One region of the Enterobacter cloacae complex sp. ECNIH7 genome, then DNA from elsewhere that is predicted to be linked to it. Evidence: predicted binding sites of a transcription regulator. Region 1 holds the regulator's gene; the other holds the start of a gene.
What was found. The regulator PurR, encoded in region 1, represses purine synthesis genes. The targets are predictions, from matches to a motif close to CANGCAAACGTTTGCNTG.
Positions count from the first base shown of each region.

Region 1 (4,213 bases):
CGGCATAATGGTGGCGAAAATACGGTTTGTGCGGTTAGCCGGGTAATAGTCGGTGACCAGCGCCTGCCAGGTCACGGCCGCGGCACAGACGCCCACGGCCTGAATAAACCGCAGCACCAGCAGCCAGGTGGCATCGCGTACCCATAACATTCCCAGGCAGCCCACCGCAAAAATGGCCAGGCCCAGCAACAGTACCGGTTTACGACCAAAGCGATCCGAGAGCGGTCCCCAGAGCAGCTGAGCGAAGGCAAAACCGGCGAGGAATAAACTCAGGCTGGCGCTGATGGCGGCAGCAGGCGTTTGTAAATCTTCCTGCATGGCGGCAAACGCCGGCAGGTACATATCGGTGGCCAAAAAGCCCAGCACGCTCAAGCCGCCGAGCCAGACTAAAAAACTGTTCCTGGGTTGCATTATTTTATTCTCCTGAGGAGGCAGGTATACATTGGCGCTGAGTGTAGGGAGTGCAAAGCCGCTTGTGAAACGCTAATATTTGGCGGGTGCATTCAAAAATTTTGCAGGCAGAAAATGTGGTCAGATTATTCTCTTGAAGTGGTCGATGCTGTTGCGCGTAACGGCAGCTTTAGCGGTGCGGCGCAGGAGCTGCACCGCGTCCCTTCGGCAATCAGCTACACGGTGCGTCAGCTTGAGGAGTGGCTGGCGGTTCCGCTGTTTGAACGGCGGCATCGTGATGTGGAATTAACGCCCGCAGGCGCGTGGTTTTTGAAAGAAGGGCGTTCTGTTATCAAAAAAATGCAGATCACCCGCGAACAGTGTCAGCAGATCGCTAACGGCTGGCGGGGACATCTTTCCATCGCGGTGGACAACATCGTTAAACCCGAGCGCACCCGGCAGATGATCGTCGATTTCTATCGTCATTTTTCTGACGTCGAGCTGCGGGTCTCGCAGGAGGTGTTTAACGGCGTCTGGGATGCGCTGGCGGACGGCAGGGCAGAGATGGCGATTGGGGCCACGCAGGCGATCCCGGTCGGGGGACGTTACGCCTTTCGCGATATGGGAATGCTGAGCTGGAAATGCGTGGTGGCAAGCGACCATCCGCTGGCGGCGATGGAAGGGCCGCTGAGCGATGACACGCTGCGCAACTGGCCGTCGCTGGTGCTGGAAGATACGTCCCGTTCATTGCCCAAGCGTATCACCTGGCTTCTCGACAACCAGCGGCGGGTGGTGGCCCCTGACTGGGAATCGTCGGCGACGTGCCTCAGCGCCGGGCTGTGCGTCGCGATGGTGCCCGTTCATTTCGCGCGTCCGCGCATCGATACCGGAGAGTGGGTTGAGCTGACGCTGGAGAATCCGTTCCCGGATGCGGCCTGCTGCCTGACATGGCAGCAAAATGATGTCTCGCCTGCGATGGCCTGGCTGCTGGATTATCTGGGAGACAGCGAAACGCTGAACCGGGAATGGTTACGGGAGCCAGCGTAGCTGGCCCCCGTAAAGCGATTAACGACGGTAGTCGCGGAACGGACCATCCGCAACGGAACGGCGTTCGATAAGACGCGGGTGAACTTCAATGGACTGCGACTCTTCACGCTTGTTGACGATTCTGTCCATCAGCATGTTAAAGGCCGTTTCGCCCAGCGAGTCTTTTGGCTGGTGAATGGTGGTCAGCGCCGGGGTGAAGAAGCGCGCGTTACGCACGTTGTCATACCCGATCACGGAAATATCCTGCGGTACGCGCAGGCCCAGCTCGTCGGCAGCGCAGAGCGCGCCCATGGCCATGATGTCGCCTCCGCAGAACACGGCGGTCGGACGGTGCGGCTGGGAGACGATCTGCTGCATCGCGCGGTAGCCCGATTCCGGCTCAAAGTCGCCCTGCACAATCCAGTTTTCCGGCACGTTGATCAACGCTTCTTCCATCGCTTTCATAAAACCGGCCAGACGGCCCGCGCCGGTGTTGCGCTCCAGCGGACCGGGGATCACGCCAATCTCGCGGTGACCGCGTTCGATCAAATAACGACCGGCCATATAGCCGCCTTCAAAGGCGTTATCGATAACAGAATCGGTGAAGTCTGCGCGCGCTTCGCCCCAGTCCATCACCACCATTGGAATATGGCGATACTCTTCCAGCATCGACAGCACTGACTCCGGATACTCGGAGCACATTACCAGCAGGCCATCAACGCGCTTTTGCGCCATCATCGACAGGTAGGCACGCTGTTTTTCAATGCTGTTCCACGCGTTGCCCAGAATCAGGGTATAGCCTTTCTGGAAGCAGTTCTTTTCGACCGCTTCAATGATCTCGGCAAAATAGGCCGCTTCACTGCTGGTCGCCAGCAATCCAATGGACTTGGTGTGATTAACCTTGAGGCTGCGCGCAACCGCACTTGGCGAATAGTGCAGCTCTTTGATCGCTGCCCAGACGGCGTTGCGCGTCTCTTCCGCCACAAAGCGGGTTTTGTTAATTACATGTGATACGGTTGTAGTGGAAACGTTTGCGCGTTTTGCTACGTCTTTAATTGTTGCCATTAAATGTCACTCCAGACCATATCCTAAGCTCCTGAAAAACTTGAAGGTAAACGTTTGCCTTCTCTCACCCTTATCTCGCAATGTTGAATTGCGGCACGCCGGGAAAACGACACGGGACGTCAGGAGGGGGTCAATGGCCGGTACGCTAATAAATTTAGCGTGGAATTTTGTCCTATCTTGATGAAAAGGGGAAGAGGTAAAGTGGTTATCAGTATAAATCCAGGAAGATTTTTGACGTAATCTGTGCAAAAATGAGCAAGCTCACTTTTCGTGTGGGGATTAAAAGGAGAAAAATTGATGAGTTCCGATCTTAAGTTTTCGCTGTTCACCACCGTTGTTGTGCTGGCTCTGATTGTTGCGGCCGGTCTGACGGCTGCGCTGCACTGATTTACGCGGAGGGAGAGCCTTCTCCCTCCCGACTCCCCGGATTGTTACTTCTCTGGCAAAAATCTTTTGCCATTTTGTTAACTTCTCATTTTTTGTGATTGATGTCATGCTTTCCGCTTCTTTGTTCTGTGTCACCAAATGACACGGCATCCGGAGTTGACGCATGAAAATCAATTTTCCCCTGCTGGCCCTGGCGATTGGCGCTTTTGGGATTGGCACCACTGAATTCTCCCCGATGGGGTTACTGCCTGTTATTGCCCGGGGCGTAGATGTCTCTATCCCTGCGGCAGGGATGTTAATTAGCGCCTACGCTATCGGCGTGATGGTCGGTGCGCCGCTGATGACGCTTCTGCTTTCGCACCGCGCGCGCCGCAATGCGCTGATTTTCCTGATGGCGATTTTCACCCTGGGCAACGTGCTTTCGGCCATTTCGCCGGACTACACCACTCTGATGCTATCGCGTATTCTGACCAGCCTTAACCACGGCGCGTTCTTTGGGTTGGGATCGGTCGTGGCAGCCAGCGTGGTGCCAAAACACAAGCAGGCGAGCGCCGTGGCGACCATGTTTATGGGGCTAACGATTGCCAACATCGGCGGGGTGCCTGCGGCAACCTGGCTGGGCGAGGTTATTGGCTGGCGAATGTCCTTCCTGGCGACGGCCGGACTGGGCGTGATTGCGATGGTGGCGCTGTTCTTCTCCCTGCCGAAAGGCAGCGCCGGAGAACGTCCGGAAGTGCGTAAAGAGCTGGCTGTGCTGATGCGCCCGCAGGTGCTCTCCGCGCTGCTGACCACCGTGCTGGGGGCAGGGGCGATGTTTACCCTCTACACCTATATTTCACCTGTATTGCATGACATCACCCACGCAACCCCTCTCTTTGTGACCGCGATGCTGGTGCTGATTGGCGTGGGCTTCTCGATCGGCAACTTTCTCGGCGGGAAATTTGCCGACCGTTCCGTGAGCGGGACGCTTAAGGGCTTCTTAACCCTGCTGATAGTCATCATGGTTGCCATTCCGTGGCTGGCGCGCAATGAGTTTGGGGCCGCGATTGCGATGGTCGTCTGGGGAGCCGCCACTTTCGCCGTGGTGCCGCCGCTGCAGATGCGCGTGATGCGTGTCGCGCACGAGGCGCCGGGACTTTCATCTTCCGTGAATATCGGTGCGTTTAACCTGGGTAATGCCCTGGGCGCCGCGGCCGGTGGGGCCGTGATTTCAGGTGGTCTGGGATACAGCTTTGTGCCGGTGATGGGGGCGATTATTGCCGCGCTCGGCCTGCTGCTGGTGATGATGTCGGGTCGTAAACAGCCTGAAGCAGCCTGCGCTGCGGAATAAACCAAAAACGCAGAA
Region 1 covers NZ_CP017990.1:2,154,675-2,158,887, forward strand. The annotation lists gene punC (purine nucleoside transporter PunC) at 1-411, opposite strand, end outside; gene punR (DNA-binding transcriptional activator PunR) at 526-1,437, shown strand; gene purR (HTH-type transcriptional repressor PurR) at 1,456-2,481, opposite strand; gene cydH (cytochrome bd-I oxidase subunit CydH) at 2,779-2,868, shown strand; gene WM95_RS10725 (MFS transporter) at 3,032-4,198, shown strand.

Region 2 (4,213 bases), 1.0 Mb from region 1:
CGCTGATGCTGACAAATAAGGAGTCAGAGGCGCTGATCGTCGCGATTCGCCTGCTCAAAACTTGGGGAGGGGAATCGCTGTCGCGCGAGCTGGAGTCGGCTCAGGAGAAGGTGCTGGCTATCCTGCCCGAGGAGAGTCGTCGAAAGGCGGAGCAGACGCGGATCTACGCCCCGGATTTTTGCATGCAAAGCCACTCCCGTAGCGATTTTGACATGATTCATCAGGCAATTTCCGCTCAGCGTGTGCTGGCGTTGCATTACCGCGACGAAGTTGGGCAACTCTCACAGCGTGAGGTTCAGCCGTTAGGATTGTTCTTCTGGGGGGAGCGTTGGCTGCTGGCGGCGTGGTGCGAACGGCGCGATGACTATCGCTGTTTCCGGCTCGACCGATGTCTCAATATTGTGCAGACGGAGAGGCGGTTTAGCGAGAGTGCGGACAGGTCTCTGGCGGATTTTTTGCGGAAGGTTAAGCAGTAAAAAGCCTGGCGGCGAGGTAAAAGCAAAACGGCAACGTATGTTGCCGTTTTTAGTATTTGTTCCCTCTCCCTGTGGGAGAGGGGCAGGGTGAGGGCAGCAGCCCGCACAGTCCCGCACAGGTTAGAAGTTATAACCCACAACCAGGTAACCACCCCAGCCGGTAGAGCGAACGCTGAAGTCGCCGTTGCCGAAGTTCAGGCTCGCGTCGTCGTTCCACTGACCACCGTTGTGCCAGTAACGCGCAACAACAGAGTAGTGCCAGTGATCGTAGTTCAGCGCCAGGATGTGGCTGGAGGCGATGGAGTCGTTGGTGCGCGCTTTCTTACCGTTCAGGTCGCGGAAGTCGTTGTCGCCCAGATCTGAACCCCAATCAAAGTTGGTGAAGCCGATATAGCTCAGGTTACCGCCCCACAGCTGGGTAATTGGCACAAAGTATTTCACTTTGAAACGGTAGCCATCCCACTCGTTTTCGTTCGCGGCGCCGTAGTTCTGCCACTGGTACTTAGCATACACGTTCAGAGACAGGCTCATTGGCAGGCCGGTATCGATGTCCGTACCCAGACCCATGTACCAGGTGCTCTGGCGACCAGACTTATTGCGGCCCATGTCGTAGATGTAGTTGTTCGCGAAGTACCACTCTTTGAACGGACCAAACGCCAGGCTGGTACCGGTCAGTTTATCAATAGAGAAGCGTGGTTCAATTTCCATGAACAGTGGGGAACCGTGGTTCCAGATACCTTTCGCGTCGGTGTTACCGCCGAAGAATACCGGTGCATCCATATAGCCGTAGAAATCAAACCAGTCTTTCTTGGCGAACGCTTCGTACTCCAGGTAGGTATCGTTGCGGATCTGTGGTCCGAAACGGGTGTGGTAGCTGCCCACGACGTTAACGCTCTGGTGCCACCAGTCGGAGAGATATTGTGGTTTATCGTTTTCCGCTGCGTTAACAGTGAAAGAGGAGGAAAGTGCCAGCACAGCGCCGGCTGCAAGTAATGTTTTTTTCATAATCATGCCACTGATTGAAATTCCCTTCCGGGAGTGAAAAATGCGCGAATTGCGTTTCTAAATATTTCGTGTTTCTGCGGTGCCTATTATAGGAATCCCTGCTCACAAAAATATGTGTTGTTTCACATATCTCTCACACGCGTAATCGATTGCGTTCACGTTTGCGTACTTTAAACGGCCGGGATTGTAGCGGCAATCATTTATGTTGCCAATCCATACGAAATGTAAATGTTAGCGGAGTGACATTGCACTCCGCTGAAGGAGGGGTTACTGCGCGGCGGGCTGGATATCGTGGATGCGGATAAAACCTAATTGATCTGGCGTGAGTCCACTCAGCTGAAGCGGGATATCAACATCGCTGGGCGCCAGTATACTCGCGGGAGCAGTGAACAACTGGTTCTTCACATTCACTTCCTGATAGCTCTCGGTTGTGCCCTGGATCTGGCCCCACTCGACGGTGCCACTGAAGGCCGGAAGTGGATCGTTGGATTCTCCCTGGATCCGTAATGTTCCGCGAGTACCATCTGCATTCGCCGCAACGTTCACCAGTGACATTTTAAGCGTGCCAATCTGGCTGTTGAGCCGCGCAGGCGTATTGGCACCAGGCAGCAGATACACCCCGCTGCTGGATTTTGCGTTCAGCGCGTTTTGTTGGGTGATCTTCACCGTTTCTTTATTCAGTTTGTCCATCGCCGTATTGAGCGTGTTGACGCTTTGTTTCATCTGGCGAACTTCGGTTTGCTGTGCACAGGCGCTAAGGGTGAAGAGGCTCCCCACCAGCAAAATCTTCAGGTAACGTCTTGTCATTGCGTTTATTTCCTTGAAATAACGGATCGCCTTAATGGTAGCCAGCCTCAACGTGTCAGACATAGATCCTTTGTCTCAAAAAGCTCTTCCTTTGTTGTCAGGCCAGATCAGGGTAAAATGAAAATTAGTTAACCACATAACAGGGATACCGTATGCATTGCCCATTCTGCTCCGCTGTGGATACCAAAGTCATCGACTCTCGTCTTGTGGGCGAAGGGTCATCCGTACGCCGTCGTCGGCAGTGTCTGGTGTGCAACGAGCGTTTCACGACCTTTGAGGTTGCAGAGCTGGTAATGCCGCGCGTGGTAAAAAGCAACGACGTGCGCGAGCCGTTTAACGAAGAGAAACTGCGCAGCGGGATGCTGAAGGCCCTGGAAAAACGCCCTGTCAGCGCGGATGACGTTGAGATGGCGTTAAACCACATAAAATCTTACCTTCGTGGTTTGGGTGAGCGTGAAGTGCCGAGCAAAATGATCGGCAACCTTGTGATGGAGCAGCTGAAAAAGCTTGATAAGGTCGCCTATATCCGCTTCGCCTCGGTCTACCGCAGCTTCGAAGACATCAAAGAGTTTGGCGAAGAGATCGCCCGCTTACAGGATTAAGCTCATGCAGGATGAGATCTACATGGCGCGAGCCATGAAGCTGGCGCAGCGCGGCCGTTTTACTACCCATCCCAACCCGAACGTCGGGTGCGTTATCGTTAAAGATGGCGAGATCGTAGGGGAGGGATTTCACTATCGTGCCGGCGAGCCGCATGCCGAGGTCCATGCGTTGCGCATGGCCGGTGAGAAGGCGCGCGGTGCCACAGCCTACGTCACGCTGGAGCCCTGCAGCCATTACGGGCGTACGCCGCCGTGCTGTGAAGCGCTGATCGCGGCGGGTGTTTCACGCGTGGTCGCCTCGATGCAGGACCCGAATCCGCAGGTTGCCGGACGCGGTCTGTATCGCCTGCAGCAGGAAGGCATTGACGTCAGCCATGGGCTGATGATGCAGGACGCGGAAGCGATCAACAAAGGCTTTCTGAAGCGCATGCGCACGGGGTTCCCGTATATTCAGCTTAAGCTGGGCGCCTCGCTGGACGGTCGTACGGCGATGGCAAACGGCGAAAGCCAGTGGATCACCTCGCCGCAGGCAAGGCGCGATGTGCAACGTCTGCGCGCGCAAAGCCATGCTATTCTCACCAGCAGTGAAACCGTTCTGGCTGACGATCCGGCCATGACCGTGCGCTGGGACGAGCTGAATGCCGATACTCAGGCGCTGTACCCGCAGGAGAACCTGCGTCAGCCGCTGCGTATTATCATTGATAGCCAGAACCGCGTGACGCCGGAGCAGCGTATTGTCCAGCAGCCGGGTGAAACCTGGATTGCCCGCACCAGAGAAGATACGCGCGAATGGCCGGAAGGCGTGCGCAGTATTATGGTGCCGGAGCATAACGGTCATCTGGATCTGGTGGTGCTGATGATGCTGCTCGGCAAGCAGCAGGTGAACAGCATCTGGGTTGAAGCGGGGCCAACGCTCGCCGGTGCGCTTTTACAGGCCGGGCTGGTGGATGAGCTGATTGTTTACGTTGCGCCTAAACTGTTAGGTCACGACGCGCGCGGCCTGTTTGTGCTGCCCGGCCTTGAAAAACTGGCCGACGCACCGCAACTCAAATTTAGCGAGATTCGTCCGGTAGGCCCGGATGTCTGCCTCCACTTAACGACAGCGTAATTGCTCCTGAAATAGGGAAGCAGTGCGCAAAGTATTATGATAAAATCCGCCCCCCTGCGGGGCCAAATGAACCCGTAAAGGAAGAGTATGAACATTATTGAAGCTGCTGTAGCTACCCCGGACGCTCGCGTCGCCATCACCATTGCGCGTTTCAACAACTTCATCAACGACAGCCTGCTGGAAGGTGCGATTGACGCCCTGAAACGCATCGGCCA
Region 2 covers NZ_CP017990.1:1,117,432-1,121,644, forward strand. The annotation lists gene WM95_RS05385 (helix-turn-helix transcriptional regulator) at 1-476, shown strand, start outside; gene WM95_RS05390 (nucleoside-specific channel-forming protein Tsx) at 597-1,481, opposite strand; gene WM95_RS05395 (DUF3251 domain-containing protein) at 1,749-2,288, opposite strand; gene nrdR (transcriptional regulator NrdR) at 2,441-2,890, shown strand; gene ribD (bifunctional diaminohydroxyphosphoribosylaminopyrimidine deaminase/5-amino-6-(5-phosphoribosylamino)uracil reductase RibD) at 2,895-3,998, shown strand; gene ribH (6,7-dimethyl-8-ribityllumazine synthase) at 4,086-4,213, shown strand, end outside.
Region 2: a site for PurR is predicted at 1,620-1,637, ahead of WM95_RS05390 (nucleoside-specific channel-forming protein Tsx). Genes of this name have one in related genera too.